One region of the Dermacoccus barathri genome, then DNA from elsewhere that is predicted to be linked to it. Evidence: riboswitches for the same ligand, from Rfam matches in the RefSeq annotation. Region 1 holds a riboswitch; each other region holds the start of a gene.
What was found. Region 1 has a riboswitch for S-adenosylmethionine ahead of IM689_RS09535 (aminotransferase class V-fold PLP-dependent enzyme). Riboswitches for the same ligand answer to the same signal wherever they lie in the genome.

Region 1 (3,745 bases):
CCGACACCCACCAGCTCCAGCAGGTCATCCGCCGCACCGTCGGCGGCTTCGTCGGCGGCAAGCTGCGCCGCCGGCCGATGATCATTCCGATTGTCCTGAACGCGTAGCCGGCGCTTCGCGCCGGCGGAGCGTTCAGAACAATCGGTCGCGGTGTGGTTTCACGCGCAGGGAAGGGCCTCGCAAGCTCGGCCTTCCCTGCGCGTGAAACCACACCGCTGCATTGTTCGGCGCGCCTTCCGGCCAGGCCCTGGCGGGCCTGTCTCGGTGCGACACACGGCCGTCCACTTCTCGGGGTGGGCAGCTTTCGTATGGCTGTCACCAGCCCGTGGTCGGCGCAATTTCCGCCCGCCAAGCCATGGCGGCGTCTGGGTAGTCACTTGACGGTCGGACGCGGGCCCGGGCAACCGGGCGTGTTGGTGCCCTTCTCGGCACTCCTTCCGGGCACCCTCCGGGCAAGGCCATTGCGAATGACTCGGGCCGCCGGTCCCCAGAACCGGCGGCCCGAGCCGTCCGTCACCAGGGGCGGGGCTCGCTCAGATCCCGCTCGTCACCCACCGGTGCCCAGCCGATGCCCGGCGTGTGCACGTACTCGAACGCCGGGCCGCGCTCCACGAGCGAACGAACCGCCGCGACGAGACGGTGCGCATGCTCCACCGTCGTCGCGAGGCCGATGGAGGCGCGCACCGCCGTCGCGCCCTTGCCGAGCCGCTCGTCACACAGCAGATGCGCACAGAAGCGGCCGTCGCGCACCGCAATGCCGTGCTCGTCCGCGAGTACCTGAGCCACGAGCGTCGGGTCGCACCCGTCGACCGTGAACGTCGTGACGCCGACACCGTCGACAGGCTCGTCGTCGGAGCCGAGCACGTGAAGAATCTTCACACCCGGCAGCGCGCTCAACCCGTCCCGGATGATGCCGTGAACACGGTGCTCGTGGTTCTCGATCGCGTGACTGTGAGCGCGCAGCTTCGCCGCCGCTGCCGCGAGAGCGATCGCGCCGACAGCATTCGGCGTGCCGCCCTCGTGCCGTGCCGGGCCTTCGGACCACTCGACGTCGTCCGTTGTCACCCGCTTGCTCGCACCGCCGGCCGGGAGGTACGGATCGGCCGCATCCAGCCAGTCGGCGCGACCCGCGAGAACGCCGGCTCCGTACGGCGCATACATCTTGTGACCCGAGAACGCGACGTAGTCGACACCCCACGCGGCGATGTCGATGACGCGGTGCGGAGCCAGCTGCGCCGCATCGACGACCGAACGTGCCCCGTGGGAGCGCGCGACGGCGGCCAGTTCACCGATCGGCCAGATCTCCCCGGTCACGTTGCACGCACCCGTGATGACGACGAGCGCGGGAGCATCCGATGTCGCGCGGAAGCGGGAGAGCGCGCCGTCGACGGTGGCGATCGCAGCCTCGGGGGAGGATGGCACCGACAGTCGCGTCGTGCGCTCGGCGGGCCAGGGGAGGAGCGCCGCGTGGTGCACGGATTCGAAGACGAAGACCTGAGCGTTGTCGGGCAGGACGTGGGCGAGCAGAGCCAGCGCATCCGTGGTGTTGCGCGTGAAGACGACGTGGCTGTCCTCGCCGAGACCGACGAAGTGCGCCACCTCCGAACGCGCCTCCTCGAACCAGCCGGTCGTCAGACGCGAGGCGTACCCCGCCCCGCGATGAACCGAGCCGTAGGTGCGCAGGATGCGCTCCGCAGCCTCGGCAACGCCCACGAGGGCAGGAGCGGTGGCACCGTGATCGAGGTTCGCGAACTCGACAACCGTGTGGTGCAAGGTCGGCACACCGACGCCGTCAGAGACGGTTGCAGGGGTGGCGCGGGCGCTCGCCCGAACAGCAGAAAGGGAAGCGGGCAACGACTTCGGCTGACGGGTCGCAGCGAGCGTCGAAAGCACAGAACTCATGAGGAGACTCCTTCGTCAGGGGTCCGCCCGACGAGAAGCGTCGCGAACCCGCACTTGCTGCGTGCGGTCGCACGCAGCCAGGTCGTCACCCGGAGCACCCCACCGCGGTGGAGGGTTGCCGCCCAGCAAGCCGGGGCTGTGCGCTGGAACTCGTGACCGAGCAACACCGTGACACGCGACTCCTCGAACCGTCCACGAATGTGCCCGAGGTCGCCCGGATGGTGAGATGCGACTCGCCGTTCACGCCGCCCCTCGGGGCCGCCAGATCGTCGCGAGGTCCCCGGCGTGGGGCCGAAGAACTGCGCCCCTTCTCCCGTAATCTGGCCGGGTGGCGACACGGAAAACACCCCCGAACGACAGCGTTCTCGTAGCGAAGAAGAGTGCCCCGAACAGTCGGAGCACCACCTCCTCGCGCGCCCGCACCACCCCGGCGAAGAACGCGCCCCGCAAGCAGGCGCCCTCCAAGAGCGCGCCCGGCAAGGGGCGCGGTTCGAGCTCGGCTCAGCAGGGCCCGTCGGCCTCCAGCCGTGCTGCTCGTGGCGCCTGGATGGGGGTTTCCCACGTCGCCGGCGGCACCGTGCGTCGTGTCGGCGCCAGCGCTGCCGAACTCGAGCCGGAGCACCGTCGCGACGGCATCGGCTTCTTCCTCCTCGCCCTCGGCATCGTTGTCGCGGCGCGCGAGTGGTGGAACCTGCCCGGCATGTTCGGTGACATCGTCCACGCCGTCGCCGCGGGAACGTTCGGCGTCATCGCCTACGTCCTGCCTGTCGTGTTCATCGGCATGGGTCTGCACATGTTCCGCCACCCGCGCGGCCACCAGCCCACCCACCGCATGTCGATCGGTCTCGGCATCCTCGCCCTCGGCTCCACCGGTATCGCTCACCTCGTCGGCGGACGCCCGGCCGCGGGTGACGTCGACGCCGTGCGTGACGCCGGCGGAGTGCTCGGCGTCATCTCCGGTGGCCCGCTAGCCGCAGGCCTGACGCTCTGGGGCGCCGGTGTCATCCTCGGCCTCGTGTCGTTCTTCGGTTTCCTCGTGCTGACGCGCACGCCGGTCAACCGCATCCCTCAGCGTCTGCGTGAGGTTGAGGCCACGATCTTCGGCGGTCACGCTCCGACCGAGGAGCGCGATTACGCCCAAAGCGACGCTGTCGCCGACGACCTGCACGGCGCCGACATCGGCAACCGTGCGCGCGGCGGAGCACCCCGCCGCGCCGCCGACGTCCACCACGGCGACGAGCCGTACGAGCAGGCAGCAGAGGTCGTCGGCCGCGGTCCGCGCGGTCGCGGGCGTGGCTCGCGCAAGACCCTCGGTCGCCAGCGCGGCGAGCAGCAGATCTACGACATCGACACGATCGAAGACGGCGACCCGGCGGACGGCTCCGCCGCCGACGAGGGCGAGCGCGCCACTTCGGCGGGCGCCGCAGCCCTGGCTCGGGCCCGCGGCTCGCGTGCGACCACGTCCCGTCCGGCCAACACAGACGAGGCCGACACCGCCGCCGTCGAGACGGCCGGCGGCTCCAAGCAGCGTCCCGGCGAATCGCCCAAGGCCGCCGCAGCCCGCCAGGAGACGGCGCAGCGCCCGGCCGCCGAGGTGCCTCAACGTCAGGTCGAGGCTCAGCCGACGGAACAGCTCCCACAGCGCGTCGAGCAGCTCGCCCTCGCCGGCGACATCACGTACACGCTGCCCGAGTCGACCCTCCTCGAGGAGGGCACGCCGCCCAAGGAGCGTTCGGCCGCGAACGATCGCGTCGTCGACGCGCTCACCGAGGTGCTCGACCAGTTCGGCATCGACGCCGTCGTCTCCGGTTTCACCCGCGGCCCGACGGTCACGCGTTACGAG
Region 2 (3,745 bases), on a different contig from region 1:
ACTGATGCCGAAGGTTGCGGCGAGCGTCAGCGGGAAGATCATCGACGCGGTACCGATCGTCGAGCCGGTGACCTTCAGCGTCAGCGGACCGAGCGCGGCCGCGAAGATGATGAACGGGATCGGCCGGATGATGTTGACGAGCACGTTGAGGATCGTGTGAACCGTCGGGTTGGCCATGATGCCGCCGCGGCGCGTCGTGTTGAGCAGCACGCCGAGCACGAGCCCGAACAGACCGCCGAGGACGATGGTGGCGCTGACCATGAGGAGGGTCTGCCCGACCGACTCCCACAGCACGGGGCGCAGTGCGCTCCAGTCCGTGTCCGCAGTGATGACCTTCATGCCGTGGCCTCCTCGAGTTCGTGGACGGTGGCCACCTGGGCGAGGTCGGTCAGCATCTGCGTGACGGTGTCGTCGTCACCGCGCAGGGCCAGGGTCAACGTCGTGAGGTTCGCTTCCTTGAGGGGCGTCAGCCCGCCGTGGACGATCTCCGGTTCGACATTGCGCGCACCGGTGGAGGCGAGCACCCGCCCGAAGCCGGCGGAGTCGTGGACGGTCGCGGTGACGAGGCGACCGCTCACGCGCCGGCGCAGCAGATCGATCTCACGGGCGTCCGGCACGTTGCGCAGCGTTGCGTCGACGAGACGCCGCGTGGCGGGCGAGGCGGGGGAGCCGAGCACCTGCTCGGTCGGCCCGGATTCGACGAGGCGGCCGTGTTCGAGGACCACGACGTCGTCGGCCAGTTCACGCACGACGTCCATCTCGTGCGTGATGACGACGATCGTCACGCCGAGTTCGTCGTTGACGCGGCGCAGCAGGGCGAGAACGTCCTTCGTCGTGTCGGGGTCGAGCGCCGACGTCGACTCGTCGGCGAGCAGGATCTCCGGGTTGGTCGCGAGAGCGCGGGCGATGCCGACGCGCTGCTTCTGCCCGCCGGAGAGTTCGTCGGGGTAGGCCCACGCCTTCTCCGTGAGGCCGACGAAGTGAAGGAGCTCGGTGATGCGTGCCTCGATCTTCGCCTTGTCCCACCCCGCGACCTCGAGCGGGTAGGCCACATTGGCGTACACCGTGCGGGACCGGATGAGGTTGAACTGCTGGAAGACCATGCCGATCCGAGCGCGCAGGGCGCGGATCTTTTTCGCGTTGAGGCTCGTGAGGTCGATGCCGTCCACCTCGACGGTGCCCGTCGTCGGTGTCTCGAGCGCATTGATGAGGCGCACCAGGGTGCTCTTGCCGGCGCCCGAGAAGCCGATGACGGCGAGCACGCGACCAGTGGCGACGTCTAGGTCGACATCCTGGAGGGCGCTGACCTCCTTCGAGCCGCGCACGAAGGTCTTGCTCACGCCACGCAGACGGACTGCGGGTGTGGTGTCGTTCGGGGGAGTAGGGGTCACTTGGCGGCCTTGATCTGCGACTCGAGACGGGCGAGGATTCCGCGCACGTCCGTGACGGAGCGCTTCACCTCGAACTGGGTTCCCTTGGTGCGCTTCGCGATGAGGTCCTGCACCGACTTCTCGTGGTAGGCCTGCACGAACTTGGCGTACGCCGGGTTGTCGGCGTCCTTCTTCCGAGCGGCGATGACGTTGATGTACGGCTCGGAGGACTTGGCCTTCGGGTCGTCCTTGAACAGCGCCTTGCTGGGGTCGAGGTTCGCGTCGGCGGCGAAGTTGTTGTTGACGACCGCACCTTCGACGGACGGCAGGGCGGCCGCCGTCTGTGCGGCTTCCACCGGGGCGACCTTGACCTTCGACTTGCCTGCGTCGATGTCGGCGGGTGTCGAGAGGGAGTTGCCGCCGCCCTTGAGCGTCAGCAGGCCGGCGCTCTGCAGGAGCAGGAGAGCGCGTGCCTGGTTCGTCGCGTCGTTCGGGATGGCGACCTTGCCACCCTTCGCGAACTCGTTGATCTTCGAGTGCTTCTTCGAGTAGAGCGACAGCGGCACGATGTACGTGGAGCCCACCGGCGTCAGGGTGTCGTTCTTCGCGGCGTTGTAGTCGGCGAGGAACTGAAGGTGCTGGAACTGGTTGAGGTCGACCTGGCCCTGGGAGAGGGCCGGATTGGCCTGCGTGTAGTCGGTGAAGTTGACCGGCTCGATCTCGAGGCCGTACTTCTCCTTGCCGACCTTGATGAGTTCGTTCCAGTACGGGTCGGACGCTTCGGTGGTACCGACGGTGATCTTCGTCAGCTTCTCGTCGTCGCTACCCGTGAAGGCCTTGATGCCGAAGCCTGCAGCGAGGGCGACGACGAGGGCGCCTGCGCCGAACGCCGCGTACTTGCCGCCGTTGCTCTTCGGCTTCTCCGGAAGGGCCGGGATGGCGGGGGTGTCGGTGCTGGTGGTGGGCGTCGACTTTTCGTTTTCGGACATGGTGGTGCCTTCCTCAAAGGCGCGTGGGTTGCGCCGGTGGGGTGGGCGGTGCCGGCGACCGCCCGACGATGGGTGCGGTCAGTGCTTGGGGCGCGCGAACGCGGCGTCGTGCGTGTGCGGTCGCGCGGTGGGGGCCTGGGTGGGGCGATGCGTGTGCTGCATGTGATCTCCCGGGATCGGGCGCACCGGTACGAAGCCCTCGAAAGGGATGTGTTCCGGGTGCGGAACGTGCTTGCCGCGCGGTTGACGCGGCCGGGTCATCACCTGGAGCACCCCGCCACGTTCGTGAGGGTTGCCGTCCGACCAGCCAGGGCTTTGCATCGGATCTCTTGACCGGCATTACATTAGAGACGCCGCGAGAAGCCCGTCAAATCAAGTGATCTGGGCCACTCTGCGTCACCGCTGGACCGAGTTTCCTGCGGTTGGGTAGTCGCCGCCTCGACCCAACGGCAGGAAAGTCTGCCCAGTGGAGAGATGCGCTGACGCCGTGCTCTCCCCGTGGGCTGGAGTCACTAGGGGCGGAGCGTGGACTCCACGGGGTCGAGGTACCCCCGAGCTCGCGCTTATTTGCTCGGCGGAAGCACGTCGGTCTGCGCGGGGAGGTCGGCCACGCCGACCGGGCACGTCACGCCCTTGTAGCCGTGATTGCAGTACCCGCCTGGATTTTTCGCGAGGTACTGCTGGTGGTAGCCCTCGGCCGGCCAGAACTTTCCGGCTTCGTCGGCGGGCTTCATCTCCGTCGTGATGGCGCCGCGGCCCGCGTCGGTCAGCGCACCCTGGAACGCTTCTGCGGTGCGACGCGTAGCGGTCTCCTGCTCGGGCGTCGTCCAGTAGACCGCAGAGCGGTACTGCGTGCCGATGTCATTGCCCTGACGGTTGGCCGTCGTCGGGTCATGGTTCTCCCAGAACGCCTTGAGCAGCTGGGCCGGGGAGACCTTCTCCGGGTCGTACGCGATCTGGACGGCCTCGGTGTGGCCCGTCGTGCCCGTGCAGACGTCCTCGTATGAGGGGTTCTCACGGTCGCCACCCATGTAGCCGACGGCCGTCGAGACGACCCCCGGGATCTGCCAGAAGATGCGCTCCGCACCCCAGAAACATCCCATCGCGACGTACAGCGTCTCGGTCTTGTCCGGCCACCCGCCGAGCAGTGGCGTGCCGAGAACGTCGTGCACGGCAGCGACGTCGACCGGGGCGGAATCCTGACGGGTGAACCACATGGGGCGTTCCTTTCACTGGGGTCGCTGTGTTCAACGCAGGCGCGTCCGAGAGGATTCCGAGCGGGTGTCGCCGGGGTGCACTTCAGTCGACGAGCGGCGGCACTTCGAGTGGGATGGGGCGCAGTAGCCTCGCGCGGATCTCGACCATCGTCTGCGCGTGCGTGTCGAG
Region 3 (3,745 bases), on a different contig from region 1:
CGTTCTCGAACTGCTCGGCCGGGGTGGCGAGATCGTCGCGCGGACGGATGACCTTGTACTGGATGAGGCGGCTGTACAGCATGTAGCCGATGACGTAGCTGCCGACGGCAGCCATGACGAACCAGATCGAGTTGACGTGCTCGCCGCGGACGAACGCAACCATCGTCCAACCGATGGCGGCGATGACGGCCGCGACGGCGATGACGATCTTCTGACGTCCCGTGATCTGGCGGGGTAGGTCGACCGCGACCGGGGGCGTGTTCCCGTCGCGCTCGGGGGTTTTGGTGCTCGACGCGGGCACGGAGACCTCCCTTTTCGTGTGAGTGTGAGCAGGGCCACGTTATGCGGTGTCGGGTAGGTCACAGGGCTTTGACAACGCACGCGCAGGTCACGCCTTCATCACGAATGTGGACGAACGTCACGCAGTGGGGCCGGTGGGGCGCGGTCCGTCGCCGAACCAGTAGCGACGGCTGTCTTCGCGGACGTCCTCGAGCCGGCCCCCGCAGGACTCGATGACGGCGCGCGAGGCGCCGTTCGTCTGCGCGCAGCAGACGAGCACGGGGGCGATGTCGAGCGCGGCGGCTTCGGCGAGCCCGAGCTTCAGAGCCTCCTTCGCGATGCCGCGTCCGCGAGCGGCTGGCCGCACGGAGTAGCCGATGTGGCCGCCGAGTTCGTAGAGGAACTCGTTGAGCGCGTGACGCAGGGCGAGGTGACCGACGAGGGCGCCGTCGTCGACGATCCAGAAGTAGGAGCAGTGGACGAGGCCAGTGTGCGGCGGCCACATCGTGTTGCCTTGGCGGGCGCAGTCTTCGACGTAGGCGGCAAAGCCGTCGGAGGTGATGTCGACGTCGGTGCCCGCGAAGAAGCCCGAGCCGTCCATGCCGCCCGCGCACACCCAGTGGTCGCCGCGCGAGTCGGTGGTGGCGTCGCGGAACTCGCGCAGCATGGCCGACCAGTCGTCGTAGCGCGCGGCGTCGGGGGCGATGAGTTCGATCATGTCGGTCATCTCATCACCCCCGACCGTGGGGCGTCGATCAGTTTTCGGTGCGCTTAGTGGGCGCGCAGGCCGTCGACGCCGCGGGGCTCGTCGCCGCGCACGGTGACGCGGTGCATGACGCGGGTGTTCGTGTAGTCGCGGTTGGCGTAGTGGGAGGTGGCGCGGTTGTCCCAGATGCCGACGTCGCCGGGCGCCCAGCGGTGACGGATCGTGTGCTCGGGCTGCGTGAGGTGGGCGTAGAGGGCGTCGAGGATGGCACGCGATTCGGCTTCGGAGACGCCGCTGACGTGGGAGGTGAAGCCGGGGTTGACGAAGAGGCCGCGGCGGCCGGTCTCGGGGTGGACGCGGACGACGGGGTGCTCGACGGCGGGCAGTTCGGTGACGATCTCGCCCTCCCACTCGTGGCCGCCGTTCTTCTTGAGGAAGGCACCCCACTCGCGGTTGCCGTCGTGGACGGCGAGCAGCTGGTCGGCGAGCGCCTTGAGGGGTGCGGAGAGGGAGTCGTAGGCGGCCTGGCTGTCGGCCCAGGACGTGTCGCCGCCGTAGGGCGGGAGCGTCACGGCGCGGAGGATGCTGATGGACGGCGGCCGCTTCATGAAGGTGACGTCGGTGTGCCAGACGTCGGAGAAGGAGAACTCGGGGTCGCTCGAGTCGATGTTGTAGATCTCGCTGCGCTCGTGGTTGCCGGCGACGGGGTGGCCGGGCGTCAGGTCGCCGAGGAGGTTGCCGAGGCGTACCTGGGCGTCGTCGTCGAAGCCGTGCTGATCGCGGAAGAAGAGCACCTTGTGGGCGAGCAGGGCGCGGCGGATGTCGAAGGCCGCGATCTCGTCGATGGACGCCAGGTCGATGCCGTGGATGACGGCGCCCAGGGCCGGGCCGAGGCGCTCGATGCGCAGTCCGGGCGTCGTGGCGGGAGCGTGGGTAGCGAGAAGTGTCATGACAACCTCTTTGTTCGTTGCGCTTGCGCAGACGCCGGGCGGCGACGCGCCAGGTCGTTACTCGGGGCACCCCACCGCAGCGGAGGGTTGCCGTCCGGCCAGCCGAGACTTGTCGCCGGAACTCGTGACCCGCCCATAACGTAAGCGCATCCTTTGTGGAACGAACAGTTATTGGTTGGCGAGTGTCCGCATCGCGGGACTCCGCAGCGGGGACACATCCGCTCCCCTCCCTGTTCCGATTAGCTGAGCGGCTGGTGTATTTCAGGGTCGCGGCGTGACCGAAACGGATAATTTCGGACATGACAACTCACAATGTCCCGTCACCGCTCCTGGTCGAAGGCGCCATCCTGGCGCCCGTGGACGTCGAGGACGCAACCAAACGAGTGTGGGCGTACTGCACGCACCCGCTCAGCGGATGGACGATCTACGACCTCGCGGCGATTACAGCTCGCAATGAAGGGCACTTCGAAGAGGTACGCACCTGGGACTTGCTGTTGTCGGCGTTGATGAATGCACGCCCTAGTGTCGGTGCGGTCACGGCATTCACGGTTGAGCGGCGGACCGAGATCGCGGCACGTGTCGCCTTGGTACCGGATTCTAAGGACCTGACCGAGTTCTCCGATGCCGAACTGGACGCGCTCACGGAGCTGAGCGCCTTCGGATTCCACGGGGCGCGCACTCCCACCATTACGAAACTTGCCGCCCTATATCGGCCACATGCCGCAACGATCCTCGATAGCTACCTCGCGACGGCGTTCGGTGTCGGCCAATACGGGTTCTCCTACGGGGCTACGCAACGCGCCGAGACACGGCGGCGGAGGAACATCCACCACGCGCTCCCCGGCCTGCGATCGACACTTCGTGATCGCGCCGGTTGGATGGGGGCCCTGCGTGATGCCACGCACGAGATCCCCGGTATCTCGCAGACATCAGACGTCCGCCTACTCGACATCGTCCTGTGGACTACACAGGACGATCTGCGTGAGTCACGAAAGTCGGAGGCTGCCAGCGACAAAGAACGGGCGCGATGGGTGACGAGGGAGCCTGGCCCCGCAATCCCACTCGACGCCGTACGCCCGGTAGCGGTGCCTGGCACGTGACTCATCGCAACCTCCGGTGAGCGGCCAGGTACACAGCAGCTGCATCGCGCTAGGCGATGTTTCCTTGGAAACGCGGCACCCGTGCCGCGGTCCCCGCTCAACATCGACGGTGGGGTTAGGCGTTCCAGTGCGAGCCGAGCGGGTAGCCGCCGTTGTCGCCGTTCTCCGTCGTCTTCGTCGCGAGCACCTGGTGCAGGTGCAGCCAGCCCTCCTCGAACGCCAGGCGCGAACCGGCCATGTAGATGCCCCACACGCGCGCCGTCGGCAGGCCGGCCTCGCCGACGCAGAACTCCCAGTTCGCCTCGAGGTTGCGGCACCACGCGGCCAGCGTGTGCGCGTACGACAGGCGCAGGTTCTCGTCGTGCTGCACCTCGAACCCGGCGTCGTGGCACTCCGCGATGAGGCGCCCCGGCGAGGCCAGTTCACCGTCGGGGAACACGTAGCGGTCCGTGAACGGCTCCGGGCGCGCCGACGCCGTGTCGTCACGACGCGTGATGCAGTGGTTGAGCAGGCGCCCGCCGTCACGCAGCTTCGAGTGCAGGAACGTGAAGTAGTCGTGGTAGTTCTTCACGCCGATGTGCTCCGTCAGGCCGATCGAGCTCACCTTGTCGAAGCCCGTCTCCGTCACGTCGCGGTAGTCGCTGTGGCGAATCTCGACGAGGTGCTCCAGGCCCGCCTCGCGCACAGCACGCTGACCCCACTCCGCCTGC
Region 4 (3,745 bases), 270 kb from region 1:
AGGTAAGCGCCCCACACCGACGAGCGACCCGACAGGCGGGCCATGTTGCCGTCGAGCATGTCGGAGAAGACGAAGGCCGTGATGAACAGGGTGCCGACGAGGAACTCGCCGCGCGGGTAGAACCACAGCGCGCCGAACGAGACACCAAGCGTGCCCACGATCGTGACGACGTCAGGGCTGATGCCGAGGCGCAGGAGCAGCTGCGCCAGGGGGCGGAAGATCGCGGAGAAGAAGGCGCGCGCGTACTTGTTCAGCATGGTGACTCAACTGTAGCGGTTCGATACGTCGAGCCGAGGTGCGCGCCGCGCCGGACGAGTCACATCTCACCCCGCGTTCACGAGTCGCGCGCCCCGCGAGGTCGAGGCCGTCAGTCGGTTGGCCAGGACGCCGCGATGCGCTGACGGCTGTCCTCGAGAAGCACCGGGAGAGCCTTCGTCTGACCGACGATCGGCATGAAGTTCATGTCGCCACCCCAGCGGGGCACGATGTGCTGATGCAGGTGCGCAGCCACGCCGGCGCCCGCGACATCGCCCTGGTTCATGCCGAGGTTGAAACCGGCCGGGTTCGACGCCGCCTTCAGAGCGCGAATGCCCTGCTTCGTCAGCTTCGTGAACTCCTCGGTCTCGGCGTCCGTGAGGTCGATGTAGTGCGGCACGTGACGGTAGGGGCACACGAGCAGGTGGCCCGGGTTGTACGGGAAGAGGTTCATCACGACGAAGCAGTGCTCACCGCGGTGCACGATGAGGCCCTCGGCGTCGTCCTTGCCCGGCGCCGCGCAGAACGGACAGCCGTCGCCGGCGTCCCTCGAGGGGCGGTCGGCCTCGATGTAGGCCATGCGATGAGGCGTCCACAGTCGGCCGAAACCGTCGGGCTCCCCCGCGAAGTCGTGCTCGGACTCGGCGTGCTCGGGAGTGAAGTCCTCGTTCTGCGTGACCATGCGCCCCATCCTAGGGAAACCCGCGCGCCGGGTCAGACCGGAGCGATCTCGGCGAGTTTCTCCACGAGCCGCTCGTCGCTCGCAGCGCCCGCGTGGGCCAGGCCGCCCACGCGCTCTGCCACTTTCTGTGCGACGTCTGCGGCATCACCTTCGCCCACGACGGCGACGGCGCTCGCGAGTCCGCCGAGGCCGCTTGCGGCGTCCTCGAGGTCGAGCCAGTCGTCGTCGGTGAGTTCCGCTGTCACACCCGCCCACACGACGCCCGCGGCCATGACGCCACGTTCGGCCAGCGATCCGACGCTCTCGCGCGGCAGCGAGCCGTCCTCACCGAGGTAGAGCACGACGGCGTTCGCCGCCGGCTTCGACGGGCAGGCGATGCAGCGCTCGCGCTGGTCGAGGGCCCAGATGATGTCGCTCATCGCTGCTCCTTCGTGGCCGCGAACGGTGCGTCGCGGTGCATGTGTCGCTCCTCCGGGGCACCGAATCCGAGACGCTCGTACAACGGGCGCGCCTTCGGACGCGTGTTGAGCAGCATCCGCTCGACGCCGCGCGCGTCCGCCCAGGCGTCGACGGTGCGGAGCATGCGTTCGCCGAGTCCCGCGCCACGTTCGTCGGGCACGACGAAGACGAACGCGACGTACAACCACGGCTTGGCGCCGCGCGCGAGCGTCGGCATCCGGTGGACGAGGGCGCACTGCACGATGCCGACGACGGTGCCGTCGGAACGGGTGGCGATCCACGTGGGTACCTCGTCGAAGGCCGAGAGGAAGTCGTCCGCGTACTCGGTCACGAAACCGGCCCGCTTCGGGTGCCCCTCCTCGAGGTCCGAGCGCAACCGAAGCGCTGCACAGGCGAAGGCGTCGTCACGCCTGGCCCGGGCGATGGTGATCGTCATGGCGCCAGTCAACCACGGCTTGACCCTTCGGCAAACGCCCCGCGCCGCACGGCAAACCACGATGTGAGACACGAGTCCCGCCCCTCGATACCGCCCGGGATATCCTCGGACCAGGTCACGAGCGCCAGCGTCAAACCCCGGTTTGCTGGCCGGCAACCCTCCCACCGCGGCGGGGTGCTCCGGGTGACGACCTGGCCCGGCGTCGGATACGCCCGGGCAAGCGCGGAAGCAGAGCTTCCGGCGCACCCCGCGTGCGAGGTTCGCGCACGGGTAGCGACCTTTCGAGGAGTTGTCATGAGCGCTCAGGACTGGGCTTTCGAGACCAAGCAGATCCACGCCGGCCAGGTGCCGGACGGGGACACCGGATCGCGCGCGCTGCCGATCTACCAGACGACCTCGTTCGTCTTCGACTCCGCCGAGACGGCGGCCAACCGCTTCGGCCTGTCCGACCTCGGCCCCATCTACACCCGGATCGGCAACCCGACGTCGCAGGCCGTCGAGGAGCGCATCGCGGCGCTCGAGGGTGGCGTCGGCGCCCTGCTGCTGGCCTCCGGCCAGGCCGCGACGACGTTCGCCATCCTCAACGTCGCGCAGGCAGGCGACCACGTCGTCGCGTCGGCCGCTCTCTACGGCGGTACGTACAACCTGCTCAAGTACACTCTCAAGCGTCTCGGTGTGGAGACCACCTTCGTCGAGGACATCGGTGACCTCGACGCGTGGAAGAGCGCCATCCGCCCGAACACCAAGCTGCTGTTCGGCGAGACGCTGAGCAACCCCGACCAGAAGGTCCTCGACGTCGCGGGTGTTGCCGGTGTCGCCCACGACGCCGGCCTGCCACTGTTCGTCGACAACACCGTCGCGACGCCGTACCTGCTGCGCCCGATCGAGCACGGCGCGGACGTCGTCATCCACTCGGCGACGAAGTACCTCGGCGGCCACGGCACGTCGATCGCCGGCGTGCTCGTGGACGCCGGAACGTTCGACTACGCCAAGGAGCCGGAGAAGTTCCCGCAGTTCAACGAGCCGAGCGAGAGCTACCACGGTCTCGTTTTCGCCCGCGATCTCGGCGTCGGTTCGGCGCTCGGCGCGAACCTCGCGTTCATCCTCAAGGCACGCGTCGAACTGCTGCGCGACCTCGGCTCCGCCGTGTCGCCGTTCAACGCGTTCCTCATCGCCCAGGGCCTCGAGACGCTGTCGCTGCGCGTCGAGCGTCACGTGGAGAACGCGAAGAAGGTTGTCGCCTACCTGAGCGAGCACGCGCAGGTCGAAAAGGTCTTCTACGCCTCGAAGGACGACAGCCCGTACAAGGAGCTGGCCGACCGCTACCTGCCCACCGGTTCCGGTGCAGTGTTCTCCTTCGAGATCGCCGGCGGCATCGACGCGGGCAAGGCGTTCGTCGACGCCCTCGAGCTGCACTCGCACGTGGCCAACATCGGTGACGTCCGCTCGCTCGCCATCCACCCGGCGACGACGACGCACAGCCAGGGCAGTGACGACGACCGCCGCGGCGCCGGCGTCACGCCCGGCCTCGTGCGCCTGTCGGTCGGCATCGAGAACGCGAACGACATCATCGCCGACCTCGACAAGGGCTTCGCAGCCGCGAAGGCTGCCTCCGCCTGATCGCCCGCACCGCGGAGACTACGACGAAGCCACCACCCCAAATCGGGGCGGCGGCTTCGTCGTATGTGGATCAGGCCTCGGCAGGTGCCTCGGCCGCCGTGGGCGACGTGTTGTTGCGCGAGGCGATGTACGCGGCGATCTCGGCCACGGCCTCGTCGACCGGCACGCCGTTCTTCTGCGAGCCGTCGCGGTAACGGAAGCTCACGGCTCCGTTGTCGCGGTCCTCCTCGCCGGCGATGAGGATGAACGGCGCTTTCGACTTCGAGGCGTTGCGGATCTTCTTCGGGAAGCGG

Region 2: it holds a riboswitch for S-adenosylmethionine, as region 1 does, so the genes downstream of both, IM689_RS03105 (MetQ/NlpA family ABC transporter substrate-binding protein) here and IM689_RS09535 (aminotransferase class V-fold PLP-dependent enzyme) in region 1, are expected to answer to the same signal.
Region 3: it holds a riboswitch for S-adenosylmethionine, as region 1 does, so the genes downstream of both, IM689_RS02610 (TauD/TfdA dioxygenase family protein) here and IM689_RS09535 (aminotransferase class V-fold PLP-dependent enzyme) in region 1, are expected to answer to the same signal.
Region 4: it holds a riboswitch for S-adenosylmethionine, as region 1 does, so the genes downstream of both, IM689_RS08385 (bifunctional o-acetylhomoserine/o-acetylserine sulfhydrylase) here and IM689_RS09535 (aminotransferase class V-fold PLP-dependent enzyme) in region 1, are expected to answer to the same signal.

The regions. Positions count from the first base shown of each region.
Region 1 covers NZ_JADCTK010000004.1:327,974-331,718, reverse strand. The annotation lists gene IM689_RS09540 (ribonuclease J) at 1-107, shown strand, start outside; gene IM689_RS09535 (aminotransferase class V-fold PLP-dependent enzyme) at 514-1,902, opposite strand; SAM riboswitch class IV at 1,948-2,060, opposite strand; gene IM689_RS09530 (FtsK/SpoIIIE family DNA translocase) at 2,450-3,745, shown strand, end outside.
Region 2 covers NZ_JADCTK010000002.1:5,959-9,703, forward strand. The annotation lists gene IM689_RS03095 (methionine ABC transporter permease) at 1-339, opposite strand, end outside; gene IM689_RS03100 (methionine ABC transporter ATP-binding protein) at 336-1,391, opposite strand; gene IM689_RS03105 (MetQ/NlpA family ABC transporter substrate-binding protein) at 1,388-2,359, opposite strand; SAM riboswitch class IV at 2,583-2,694, opposite strand; gene msrA (peptide-methionine (S)-S-oxide reductase MsrA) at 2,923-3,576, opposite strand; gene IM689_RS03115 (acyl-CoA thioesterase) at 3,659-3,745, opposite strand, start outside.
Region 3 covers NZ_JADCTK010000001.1:543,242-546,986, forward strand. The annotation lists gene IM689_RS02600 (carbon starvation CstA family protein) at 1-301, opposite strand, end outside; gene IM689_RS02605 (GNAT family N-acetyltransferase) at 419-1,006, opposite strand; gene IM689_RS02610 (TauD/TfdA dioxygenase family protein) at 1,051-1,935, opposite strand; SAM riboswitch class IV at 1,950-2,065, opposite strand; gene IM689_RS02615 (DUF6308 family protein) at 2,235-3,035, shown strand; gene IM689_RS02620 (SAM-dependent methyltransferase) at 3,151-3,745, opposite strand, start outside.
Region 4 covers NZ_JADCTK010000004.1:56,927-60,671, forward strand. The annotation lists gene pgsA (phosphatidylinositol phosphate synthase) at 1-257, opposite strand, end outside; gene IM689_RS08370 (HIT family protein) at 368-937, opposite strand; gene IM689_RS08375 (hypothetical protein) at 970-1,356, opposite strand; gene IM689_RS08380 (GNAT family N-acetyltransferase) at 1,353-1,832, opposite strand; SAM riboswitch class IV at 1,946-2,061, shown strand; gene IM689_RS08385 (bifunctional o-acetylhomoserine/o-acetylserine sulfhydrylase) at 2,127-3,452, shown strand; gene thrS (threonine--tRNA ligase) at 3,523-3,745, opposite strand, start outside.